3 regions of the Aeribacillus sp. FSL M8-0235 genome follow, and region 3 is predicted to be linked to each of the others. Evidence: predicted binding sites of a transcription regulator. Region 3 holds the regulator's gene; each other region holds the start of a gene.
The links. The regulator CtsR, encoded in region 3, represses protease genes until heat stress. The targets are predictions, from matches to a motif close to ATGGTCAATAAAGGTCAAACA.
Positions count from the first base shown of each region.

Region 1 (4,228 bases), 1.3 Mb from region 3:
TGCGATGCTGCTCCCAAATAAAAAAACTGCCCTAATGGACTGTTAGGGCAGCTGTTATGAACGAATAACAATTTCTTCATTTTCTACGTCGGCGATTAAATGATTGTGCACTTCACCGTCTAACAGGATGTCTGCAATTTTGTCTTCAATATGTTCTTGAATGACGCGGCGAAGCGGACGAGCGCCGAACGATGGATGATAGCCGATTTCTACCAATTTTTCTTTTGCTTTTTCTGTTACGTCCAATGAAATGTTTTGTTCTTTCAACGTGTTCCGAACTTCTTCAAGCATCAAATCAACTATTTTCAAATAATCTTCTTTATCAAGCGGTTTAAATTCGATAATGGCATCGAAACGGTTTAAAAATTCAGGCTTAAAGAATGAACCGAGAGATTCAAGGATGCTTGATTCTTTTTCCACCGTGCTGTTAAAACCGACGTGAACTTGTTTTGCACCTGCTCCAGCGTTAGAGGTCATAATAATGACCGTATCTTTGAAGCTGACGGTGCGGCCTTGGCTGTCTGTCAAGCGTCCGTCTTCTAATATTTGCAAGAAAATGTGCTGTACATCTGGATGAGCTTTTTCAATTTCATCCAGCAGGATAATGCAGTAAGGGTTGCGACGAACCTTTTCCGTTAATTGTCCTGCTTCTTCATGTCCGACATAGCCTGGAGGCGAGCCGATTAATTTTGAAACAGAATGTTTTTCCATATATTCACTCATATCCAAGCGAATCATGGCATCTTTTGAACCGAACAGCTCCGAAGCTAATGTTTTCGACAATTCCGTTTTTCCAACGCCAGTCGGGCCGACGAACAGGAAGGATCCGATCGGTCGGTTTTTTGCTTTCAATCCAGCGCGGCTGCGGCGAATGGCTTTTGCCACTTTCCGGACAGCATCCTCTTGGCCGATAATTTTTTTCGCCAAGTTTTCTTCTAAATGTTTCATTTTTGCTTGCTCATCCTCTTGCAGCTTGCCGACTGGTATGCCGGTTTTTTCTTCGATGATTTTTTGAATGTCTTCTACTTGAACGATTGCTTGCTGTTTGTCCTTTCCTTGTTCAAGCTGCTTTTCAAGGGCAGCTTCTTCGTCGCGAAGCTTAGCTGCAAGTTCGTATCGTTCTTCCTTTAGCGCTTTTTCTTTTTCATGGGCAATTTGTTTAAGCCGCTCGTGGATGTCTGCTTCATTAGCCGGCTCGGCTTTTAAGTTTAATCTTGAACCAGCTTCATCCATTAAATCGATGGCTTTGTCAGGCAAAAAGCGGTCTTGAATATATCGATGAGATAGTGTGACGCAAGCTTTAATCGCATCTTCTGAATATTTGACTTGATGGTATTGTTCATATTTTTCTTGAATTCCTTTTAAAATGCTGATCGCTTCTTCAATGGAAGGTTCTTTCACAATAACCGGCTGGAAGCGTCGTTCAAGGGCTGCATCTTTTTCGATTTGCCGGTATTCTTTTAGAGTTGTTGCTCCGACAACTTGAAGCTCACCGCGGGCGAGCGCTGGCTTTAATATGTTGCCGGCATCCATAGAACCTTCCGCAGAACCGGCGCCGACTAAAAGATGAATTTCATCGATAAACAGGATGATGTTTTTTCGGGCTTGCAATTCTTGAATTAGCTGCTTCATCCGCTGTTCAAATTGTCCGCGAATTCCCGTGTTGGCGACAAGTGATGAAACATCCAGCAAATAAACTTCTTTATTTTTTAATTTTTGCGGAACGTCTCCTTGAGAAATTTTTAAGGCTAGTCCTTCCACAATAGCTGTTTTCCCTACGCCTGGTTCTCCGATTAAAACCGGGTTATTTTTGTTGCGTCGATTTAAAATTTCAATCACTCGTCTTACCTCATCATCGCGGCCGATGACAGGATCAATCAACCCAGCTTTTGCAGCATCCGTTAAATTTCGGCCGAATTGATCGAGGAAGCCGTTCTGTTTTCCGCCCCCTGATTTCGGTTGTGCTTGAACAGCTTGGTCAAAGCTCTCAAAAGAGTTTGGCATAAATGATTGAAATAATTCATCGAAACCGCTGAATCCGTAAAAACCACTTGGGATTTTTTGTTTATATTGTTGATAGCATTCTTGACAGAGACGCATTTCTTGTTTGTTGTGATTGATTTGTACATTTAATAAAACATTGGCTTTTCTTGCTTGGCAATTTTCACACAACATATAACATTCCTCCTTTTTGACTTTGATTAACTTTGACCAAAAGAAGAAACTTCTTTGACTTTCTTTGACCTTTTGGAATCAAAGAAACAATCTCAATCATTCAATAGTTAGATTCACTGTTTGACCTTTTCTGACTTTATTATACTTTGACCTTTTTTGACTTTCAAGTCTTTTTTACAAATTTTTTTCGTCTTTTTTTCCCTTCTTGTCCATATATTGTTGATAAAGTAAGGTGGGTGAAACATGAGCAATAAATGGGTATTGGCACTTCAAATAGCTTCTGTCTATATCGGCACTGTCATCGGTGCAGGGTTTGCAACGGGAAAAGAGATCGTTGAGTTTTTTTCAAAATACGGCGCTGGAGGAATTGTTGGAATTATTTGTTCTGCCGTTTTATTTGTTTGGCTGGGAACGAAAATGATGTTGATCGGAAGACGCATTAATGCATCTTCGTATTTGCAGTTGAACCAATTTTTGTTTGGGACGTTGTCAGCTTATGTAGTCAACGGCTTGATGTTTATGATGCTGATTGGCATCACATCGGTCATGCTGTCGGGGGCGGGGGCGATTTTTGAAGAGCAACTGTCGCTTTCAAAGCAATTTGGAATTTTTTTAACGATTGTGCTTTCCATTGCTGTGATTTCGTTTGGAGTCAAAGGGCTGTCTTCCGTCAATCTAATGGTTGTTCCGCTTTTTATTTTGTTTAGCCTGATCATCTCCATTGAAGCCATCATAAGGGGTGATTTTATCGATTTATCGTTGGATGGAGTGTTTCAACCAGTCAAATCAAGCTTTTTATATGTTTCTTTTAATCTCTCTCTTGCTCAGGCTGTACTTGTTCCGCTCGCAAACGCAATAAAGGATGAAAGCGCCATTAAATTGGGCGGAGTTGTAGGCGGTCTCGGATTAAGCTTCATTTTATTTTCTAGCTATTTCTCCCTTCTGCATTTGCCGGACGCCGGGCTTTTTGAAATCCCAATGGCTGAAATTGTCAAGCAGCTGTTTTCAGGCTTTTATTACATATACATCCTTGTTATTTTTGGAGAAATATTTTCATCGTTGATCGGCAATCTGTATGGTTTGGAACGTCAATTATCATCGGAAAAGCCTTTGGCAAAAATCGCTGGTGTCATTTTCATCCTATTATTATGTTATTTAGTCAGCCTGATAGGATACGGAAAGCTCATTTCCACGCTTTATCCGCTGTTCGGGTATATGAGCATTGCCTTTTTCATATTATTAATGTTCAAAAAAATTCCAGACGATAACAAATCATGATAAAATAGTAGGGAAATGAAGGAGGAGTTTATTTGGATAAAATCGCGGTCATTTCTGATATACATGGGAATATTCCAGCGTTGTCGTCTGTATTGAAAGATATAAGCTTGCGAAATGTAGATCGAATTTTTTGTTTAGGAGATCTTGTCGGAAAAGGACCTGAATCAAAAGAAGCGATCGATATCGTCCGCAGCTCCTGCGATTTTGTTTTAAAAGGAAACTGGGACGAGCTGATTACAAGGGAAGATGTAAACGATGTCGTTCGCTGGCATCAAAATCAGTTGTCGCAAGAAGACATAGAATATTTGCGTAGCCTCCCGTTTTCCATTGATTTTTATATGAGCGGCCGCCGGCTGCGGCTTTTTCATGCATCCCCTTTCAGCGTCTGGATAAGGGTACAGCCTTGGGATTCGATTGAAAAAAGATTGTCCATGTTTGAAAACAGCGTTGAAACCGGTTTGGGAACGAAGGAGCCGGATGTTGTCGGATACGGTGATGTTCATAATGCCTTTATACAGCATTTATCCGGCAAAACGCTTTTCAATGCAGGCAGTGTCGGTAATCCGCTGGACCTGCCCGAAGCATCCTACTGCATTTTGGAAGGCATGTTCAACTCGGAGAAAAGGGCTCCTTTTTCGATTCAGCACATACGTGTTCCATATGATATTGACCTTGCCATTCAATTAGCTAGAAAAAAAGAAATGCCGGAACTAAAAGAGTATATTCAGGAATTAACGACCTCGCGCTATAGAGGCTTGGAAAAGGCATGATGCGG
Region 1 is NZ_JBBOBW010000001.1:1,444,877-1,449,104, forward strand. Features, by position in the region: gene NSQ71_RS07040 (ATP-dependent Clp protease ATP-binding subunit) at 55-2,175, opposite strand; gene NSQ71_RS07045 (YkvI family membrane protein) at 2,419-3,453, shown strand; gene NSQ71_RS07050 (metallophosphoesterase family protein) at 3,486-4,223, shown strand.
Region 1: a site for CtsR is predicted at 2,293-2,313, ahead of NSQ71_RS07040 (ATP-dependent Clp protease ATP-binding subunit). Genes of this name have one in related genera too.

Region 2 (4,228 bases), 990 kb from region 3:
CCGCACAAAAAAAAGAACCCTCCTCGATTGAGAAGGGTTTTAATATCCATTTATAGCTATTCTAATTTTGCTGCTCCGCTCTTCTCATGAGCATGCAAATCCGTTTTTATAACAATTTCTTCATTTTCTACCTCTAACAGAACTTGGTCACGATCATGAACGGTTCCAGCAATAACCGCTTTCGCAAGTTTTGTCTCTACATGCTTTTGAATAAACCGTTTCAGCGGCCGTGCGCCAAATACAGGATCAAATCCTCTTTTTGCAATGAATTCCTTCGCTTCATCTGTAATCTTTAGTGTAAGTTGTTTATGGGATAGGCGCGCTTGAAGCTCTTTTAAAAGCTTTTCTACTATTCCTTTTACTTCGTTCATTGTTAAAGGCTTGAACAAGATCGTGTCATCAATCCGGTTTAAAAATTCTGGCCGGAAATGCATGGAAAGCTCATCAAGAACTTTCTTTTTCGCTTCGTCTGTTATTTCCCCCTCATCATTTAAACCGGAGAGCAAATGCTGAGAACCGATGTTGGATGTCATAATGATCACTGTATTTTTAAAATCAACTGTTCTTCCTTTCGAATCGGTCACCCTGCCGTCATCAAGCATTTGCAGCAATATGTTAAACACTTCTGGGTGAGCCTTTTCGATTTCGTCCAGTAATATAACCGAGTACGGATGTCTCCGAACTTTTTCCGTCAGCTGTCCTCCTTCTTCATATCCGACATAACCCGGAGGTGCGCCGATCAGCCTTGAGACAGAATGTTTTTCCATATACTCCGACATATCAATGCGGACTATTTCGTCCTCGCTGTCAAAAAGCGCTTCTGCCAATGCTTTCGCCAGCTCCGTTTTCCCGACCCCTGTCGGACCTAAAAAGAGGAAGGAGCCGATCGGCCTGTTCGGATCTTTTATGCCTGCCCGCGCACGCAAAACTGCATCCGATACTAATTCAACTGCATCGTCTTGCCCGATGACCCTTTCTTTTAATATTTGTTCAAGCTTCAGAAGCTTTTCTCTTTCCCCTTGTACAAGCTTTGCTACCGGAATGCCAGTCCATCTTGACACAATACCGGCAATTTCCTCTTCTGTTACTTCCTCGCGAAGCATCTTGTTTTCCTCTTTCTGCTTCATTTCTTCTTCCAGCTGTTTGATTTGTTTTTCCAGCGCCGGAATTTTTCCATGGCGCAGCTCAGCCGCTTTGTTTAAATCGTATTCATTTTCAGCATCAGCTAAATCTCTGCGTGCTTTTTCCAGCTCTTCCCTCAAGCTTCTGAGCTGTTGAATACCTTCGACTTCAAGCTGCCATTTCGCCTTCATTTCATTTGCTTTCTCTTTTAAATTTGCAAGTTCCTTTTGCAACTCTTCCAATCTGATTCGGCTGATGTCATCCGTTTCTTTTTTCAATGCAGCCTCTTCAATTTCAAGCTGCATAATCCTTCTCGTCACTTCATCAAGTTCTGTCGGCATTGAATCTATTTCCGTGCGGATCATCGCGCATGCTTCATCGATTAAATCAATCGCTTTATCAGGCAGGAAGCGTTCTGTAATATAGCGGTGCGAGAGCTCACTCGCAGCTACAATCGCCGAATCATGAATTTTGACTCCATGATGGATTTCAAACCGTTCTTTTAGTCCTCGTAAAATGGAAATCGTGTCTTCCACAGACGGTTCGCTCACAAGCACCTGTTGAAAACGCCGCTCAAGTGCCGGATCTTTTTCAATATACTTGCGATGTTCATCAAGTGTCGTTGCTCCTATGCAGTGCAGCTCACCTCTCGCAAGCATCGGCTTTAACATGTTGCCGGCATCCATCGCTCCTTCTGTTTTGCCGGCCCCGACTATTGTGTGCAATTCATCAATAAATAAAATAATCCGTCCATCGCTCTTTTTGATTTCTTGCAAAACGGCTTTTAATCTTTCTTCAAATTCTCCGCGAAACTTGGCTCCCGCAATGAGCGAGCTCATATCTAAAGCAAATATTGTTTTATCTTTTAATCCCTCCGGTACATCTTTTCGTACAATCCGATGGGCTAATCCTTCCACGATCGCTGTTTTTCCAACCCCTGGTTCACCGATTAACACCGGGTTGTTTTTCGTTTTTCTTGATAAAATTCGGATCACGCGCCGAATTTCTTGATCACGGCCTATGACAGGGTCAATTTTTCCTTCTTTCACCTCTTTAACTAAATCACGGCCGTATTTCTCCAATACTTCATAAGTGCTTTCTGGATTAGGTGATGTCACCCGAGCATTCCCCCTTATTTCCTTTAACACTTTCAATATGGCAGCTTTTGTTAAGTGATATTGCTGAAAAAGCTCTCTCACTTCTTTTGAGCTCGATTCGGAAAATGCCAATATAATATGTTCAACTGATAAATAATCATCTTGAAAATCTTTCCTTATTTCGTCCGCTTTTGCAAAAGCTTCTGAAAGAGTACGGGAAATATAAATATTTACCTCACCGTTTCCGTGAATAGATACTTTCGGCTTTTTTTGTAAATACTCGTTGATCGCTGACTCAATTTGTTGTACAGGGCATTTAAGTTTTTCTAAAATTCTTGGAAAAATCCCGTCAGACTGCCGCAGAAAAGCAAGTAAAATATGAAATTCATCCACTTCTTGATGTTCATGTTCTTTTGCGATTTTTTGAGCTTCTACCAGACCATTTTGCAGCTTCTCCGTGAATTGATTTACATCCATACCGAAACGCCCCTATTTTGACTTTTTTTGACCTTTAATTTTATTATAACTTCTTTATAAATCAAGTAAAGCCATTCGTTTTCAGAATGGCTTAGCGTTGTTCGAAATATTACGGCTTGCGCTTATAGGTCCAAACCCGATTATGGTTGGATGTTTCGGGGAATCGATCTCCTGCTTTGAGTTCAACCTTTTTGGGATCGACCACCATCGATCCGGTCTCGCCGACTTCGATGTAGATTCCGTTGTTAGGTGCTTTTTGACCAGGCCTGAATTGACGATTTTGACCCATGAATCATCCCTCCTTGGACATTATTGTTGGCTATCAGAAGATTTTTCATGTATAGACAGAAACACCTTTGATAATTTTCATTATGTGATGTACTTCGAAACTTTACTCAACGCCCAAAATCGAACTCACTGCATATGGCATCCTTTTGAAAAAATCGTTTAAGCGTTCAAGCACCGAATGCTGGATCAAAAGCTCTTTTTACTGTTTCTGCGAGAATCATTATTTACAATCATTCCCAAAATCGTCTCACCTGTCGTTCTTTTTTGTCTGGATATATATGCAGTAGAATAAAACCTTTCGCCCCGGTTTCAAAAGAAAAAAGCAGGAGATCATCCTGCTTTATCAACGAAAGATCTTGTTAAGCCATAATTTCTTTTAAAATTGCTTTTTGCGCATGAAGGCGGTTTTCGGCCTGCAAAAATACCGCTGATTGGCTTCCGTCCATCACTTCATCTGTCACTTCCAAACCGCGCGCAGCCGGCAGGCAGTGAAGGAAGCTTACATCTCGTTTTGCTTTTGCCAGCAAGGATTGATTTACTTGAAACGGTTTAAATGCTTTCATTCTTGCTTCTGTTTCTTCTTCCTGTCCCATGCTGACCCAAACGTCCGTATAAATAATATCAGCATCCTGAACCGCTTCGTCTGGATTATGAATTAATTCGACTTTCCCGCCCGTTTCGCCAGCAATTTCTTTCGCCTGTTTCAAAATGCTTTCATTTGGCTCATAGCCTTCTGGGGCTGCGATCGTAAAATGAGCGCCAACTTTTGCGCAGCCAACCATAAGGGAGTGGGCGACATTGTTGCCGTCGCCAACATAAACGACTTTTACGCCTGAAAATTTGCCTTTCAGCTCATAAATTGTCAATAAATCAGCTAACGCTTGGCAAGGATGGTACAAGTCGCACAAACCATTGATGACAGGGACAGTTGCATATTCGGCAAGCTCTTTGACCCGATTATGGTCAGTTGTGCGGAGAAGAATGGCATCCACATATCGCGACAATACTCTCGCTGTATCAGCGATTGTCTCACCGCGCCCGAGCTGAAGCTCTTTTGAAGAAAGAGCAAGCGCATGTCCCCCTAATTGCAGCATTCCTACTTCAAAGGAGACACGAGTTCGAGTGGATGATTTTTCGAAAATCATCGCCAGCGTTTTCCCATGAAGGACGTTTGATAGCGGATTTTGCTTTAATTTCAATGCTTCCTCGAGCAAATATTGAATTTCTTCTGATGTAAAATCAAG
Region 2 is NZ_JBBOBW010000001.1:1,100,344-1,104,571, reverse strand. Features, by position in the region: gene clpB (ATP-dependent chaperone ClpB) at 57-2,696, opposite strand; gene NSQ71_RS05470 (YjzC family protein) at 2,806-2,985, opposite strand; gene argF (ornithine carbamoyltransferase) at 3,344-4,228, opposite strand, start outside.
Region 2: a site for CtsR is predicted at 2,711-2,731, ahead of clpB (ATP-dependent chaperone ClpB). Genes of this name have one in related genera too.

Region 3 (4,228 bases):
ACCAAGTAATTTTATTACCGAAGGAATCAAACTTTGCCCCCCAATTGGCGTTGCCTGTTTGTTCACTTCGCTTCTTAGGCTGCTTCTTTTCGTAAGCATCAATGGCGGCACTGTCGATAGCCTGATGTTTTCCATCAATTACTCCTTCCTCTTGAGCTAACTGGACGAGATCTTGAAAGATTCTTTTCACGAGTCCAGTTTTGGTTAGTGAAGAAAATACTCGGCTAAGAGTAGAGATGGATGGTGCAGGCCTGCTAATATCTAAACCACATTGGTAACGAAAACGCAGGTCATTTTTCAATCGATTGTGAAGAGAAGTAAAAGTATCAATACCTTCTAATGGGGCAGCGATAAGAGCCCTTAATATCCCTTCTTTGGAATGTCCTTCAGCCCCTTGGGGTGAAGAACTTTTCAATTGTTTAGCATAAGGACGCAAATCTAGAGCACTAAAAAAGATCGGTAATTTCTCTTTTGACTCTAAAATTTGCAATTCTTCAAAGGAAAATAGACTTTCTTGTAGAATATACAAAGTGACTTCCTCCTTGTGGATTTTTGTGGTTTGGTCACTTCAAAATTCTACAAATAAGGGGTGAAGTCCTTTTTTATGCTTTAGAAAACCTTATGGCTCTTGGGTTGAAAAATGTACAAAATGCTCATGTAAAAAAGTATGGACGAAACGATTATTCGCTGCAATGCGGTTTGAGAAGCTCAAGCCTCTTTTATCCTCTTGTAAATGGAAATTTACAACAAACAGACAAAACAGCTTAAAACAGAACGAACAAAAACGACAAATTTACGAACAACTAAGAGCTCGCTTCTTCTGAAGATCCTCCGCATCTATTGCAATCAAGCTCGCTTTCTTTAAAACCTTCAATCGGAGTATAATTAATTGATCGCTACTTCAGAAGCATAAACTGTTCCATTCTTGAAGCATATGAGCAGTGAAAGCTTCGTTTGATTTTAAAGCCAGCTCTAAAAGTGCTTTTTTGTTTCATATCATTCTTAGTCTCATACTCAAGAACAATTGAATATTGAGCACTGTTCATCGCATATAATGGGAAAGTATAATACTGTATCATTTCAAAATTCATATATGGCCAAAACAGAAAAAGTCATTTGGATGGTAAGGAGGAATGATAATGCCTGAGGAATGGCAAATTATGTTGATTCGCATTGTTTTAGCAGTCATTTTAAGTGGATTTATTGGCCTTGAACGAGAATTTAAACGGCATCCAGCAGGCTTTCGCACGCATTTGTTAGTTGGTGTCGGCTCCTGCATGATGATGCTGCTGTCTCTTTATGGCTTTGAAGAATATATGGATCGTTATGAAAATATTCGTTTTGACCCAGCAAGAATTCCTTCTTATGTCATTAGCGGCATTGGTTTTTTAGGTGCTGGAACGATATTAGTGAGAGGGGTTACGGTAAGAGGATTAACGACGGCAGCCTCGATTTGGGTTGTTGCAGGACTTGGCCTTGTTGTTGGGGCAGGAATGTATCCGTTGGCGATTTTTTCTACCTTGATTGTATTGTTGAGTTTGATCTTTCTCAATAAGGTGGAGGCTTTTTTTGCTGAGAAGTCAAGCAAAAAATGGATACAAGTTAGTCTTCCAGAAGATGATTTGGTGGAATTTACTCGGAAACTTGAACAATTAAATATTTCTGTTTATAAAATTCATTTTACATTGTCAAAGCCAAAAGAAACTAAACATGCGAAGCGTTCATATTTACTTGAAATTGGCCTTCCAAAAGATGAAATGCCTGAAATCATAAACGAATTATTGAAATTTCAAGAAGTTAAAAAAGTTTTTTAAAGAGCGGGTTTTTTCCATATTGTAAATGGCAATATTATTAGTGAGCTTTTTTGTTGAAATGACACAAAAAAAAATTTATATTATAATTAAGGTCAAATATAGTCAAAGTCAAGTGACTAGTTGTTATCGTTTAGGAAATAAGCATTACGTAAACATCTTGCCTCCTATCCCTCAAGGATATTGCACATTTCTTGAGCGTTTTGCAATTCCAATCAAAAAGTTGAAGGAGGTGTTTTTCGAGGTGCGGAATATATCTGATATTATCGAGCAATATTTAAAGCATGTATTAGATTCTAGCGGAAAAGAAATTGTTGAAATTAAAAGAAGTGAAATTGCGGATAAATTTCAATGTGTTCCATCGCAAATCAATTACGTGATCAACACTCGTTTTACAATTGAACGGGGTTACATTGTCGAAAGCAAAAGGGGTGGAGGCGGTTATATCCGAATTATGAAAATTCGAATCAATGACCGTATCCAGCTGATCAATCAAATTTTAAATGCCATTGGTAAAAGGCTGTCACAATCGTCGGCGGAGGATATTATTTTGAGATTGGCTGATGAAGAGGTTATTTCAGAAAGAGAAGCGAAAATTATGTTGAGCGTAATTGATCGGTCTGTTTTATATATTGATTTGCCTGATCGAGACGAATTGAGGGCAAGGATGATGAAGGCGATGCTCACCTCGTTAAAATATAAGTGAGGATGTGATGGACGATGATTTGTCAAGAATGTCATGAAAGGCCCGCTACTTTCCACTTTACAAAAATTATCAACGGCGAAAAGACTGAAGTGCATATATGTGAAAAATGTGCACAGGAAAAAAGTGATGTATTCATATTCAATATGAATCCAGGCTTTTCTATAAACAACTTATTGTCCGGATTATTAAATATGGACAGCGCCATTAGCAGCCAAGGGCAAAATGTTTTCAAGAAAAATCAGGTCATTCAATGTGAGAAATGTAATATGACGTTTGATCAATTTACGAAAATTGGTAAATTCGGGTGCTCCCATTGTTACAAAACATTTTATCACCAAATTACTCCGATTTTAAAACGTGTTCATGGCGGGAATACAACTCACGGCGGTAAAGTACCGAAACGGACCGGTGGAAGTATTCATTTGAAAAAGCGCCTGAAAATGCTTAAACAGGAACTGCAAGAATTAATTGCGAAAGAGGAATTCGAAAGAGCAGCTCAAGTTCGGGATGAAATTCGGTCCATTGAAGCGAAGATAAATGGACGGAACGAAAGGGGAGTATGACATGTCCTTTCAAAAATTTATTCGTTCAGCCATGAGCCCTTGGATGAATCAAGAAGGACCTGATTCCGATATTGTGCTGAGCAGCCGAGTCAGATTGGCGCGAAATATAGAAAATATCAGCTTCCCTACCATTATGTCGAATGAAGAAGCCTTGGCTGTTTTAAATACATTTGAAGAATCATTTTCACAAAGAGTGTTTGACGGTTTAGGGACATTCGTGCTGCTGAAAATGAATGAACTTCAGCCTATTCAAAAACGCGTACTTGTAGAGAAGCATTTGATTAGTCCTTATTTAATGGAAGAATCAGCACTTGGAGGGTGCCTTTTATCTGAAAACGAAGAAGTGAGCATTATGATAAACGAGGAGGATCATATTAGAATTCAATGTTTGTTCCCGGGCCTTCAGCTAAAAGAAGCGTTGAAAATGGCAATGAATCTTGACGATTGGATTGAGGAAAAAGTAGATTATGCATTTGATGAACATAGGGGCTACTTAACTAGCTGTCCAACAAATGTCGGTACCGGCTTGCGGGCTTCCGTGATGATGCACCTTCCAGGACTTGTCTTAACACAGCAGATTAACCAAATTATACCTGCTATCAATCAATTAGGATTGGTTGTGAGAGGTCGGTACGGAGAAGGAAGTGAAGCGATAGGTAATATATTCCAAATTTCGAACCAAATTACGCTAGGCAAATCAGAAGATGATATTGTCGATGATTTAATAGGTGTTGTCGGGCAATTAATTGCTCAAGAACGGGCTGCAAGAGATGCTTTATATAAAACGAATCCGCATCATCTAGAAGACCGTGTATATCGTTCCTACGGCACTCTCAAATACAGCAGGATTATTCCATCGAAAGAAGCAATTCAATGTTTATCAGATGTGCGCTTAGGAATTGACCTAGGAATTATTCAAAATGTTCCACGCAGTGTTTTAAATGAGCTTATGATTTTAATTCAGCCCGGATTTCTGCAACAATATTCAGGAGGAGTTCTACGGCCGAATGAACGGGATATTCGCAGGGCAACATTAATTCGTGAAAGGCTTCAATTAGAAAGGAAGCAAAGGGAGGATGATGAACAATGATGTTTGGGAGATTTACGGAACGGGCGCAAAAAGTGCTTGCTTTAGCTCAGGAAGAAGC
Region 3 is NZ_JBBOBW010000001.1:106,475-110,702, forward strand. Features, by position in the region: partial or broken gene NSQ71_RS00550 (transposase) at 1-529, opposite strand, end outside; gene NSQ71_RS00555 (MgtC/SapB family protein) at 1,140-1,814, shown strand; gene NSQ71_RS00560 (CtsR family transcriptional regulator) at 2,056-2,517, shown strand; gene NSQ71_RS00565 (UvrB/UvrC motif-containing protein) at 2,532-3,080, shown strand; gene NSQ71_RS00570 (protein arginine kinase) at 3,082-4,170, shown strand; gene clpC (ATP-dependent protease ATP-binding subunit ClpC) at 4,167-4,228, shown strand, end outside.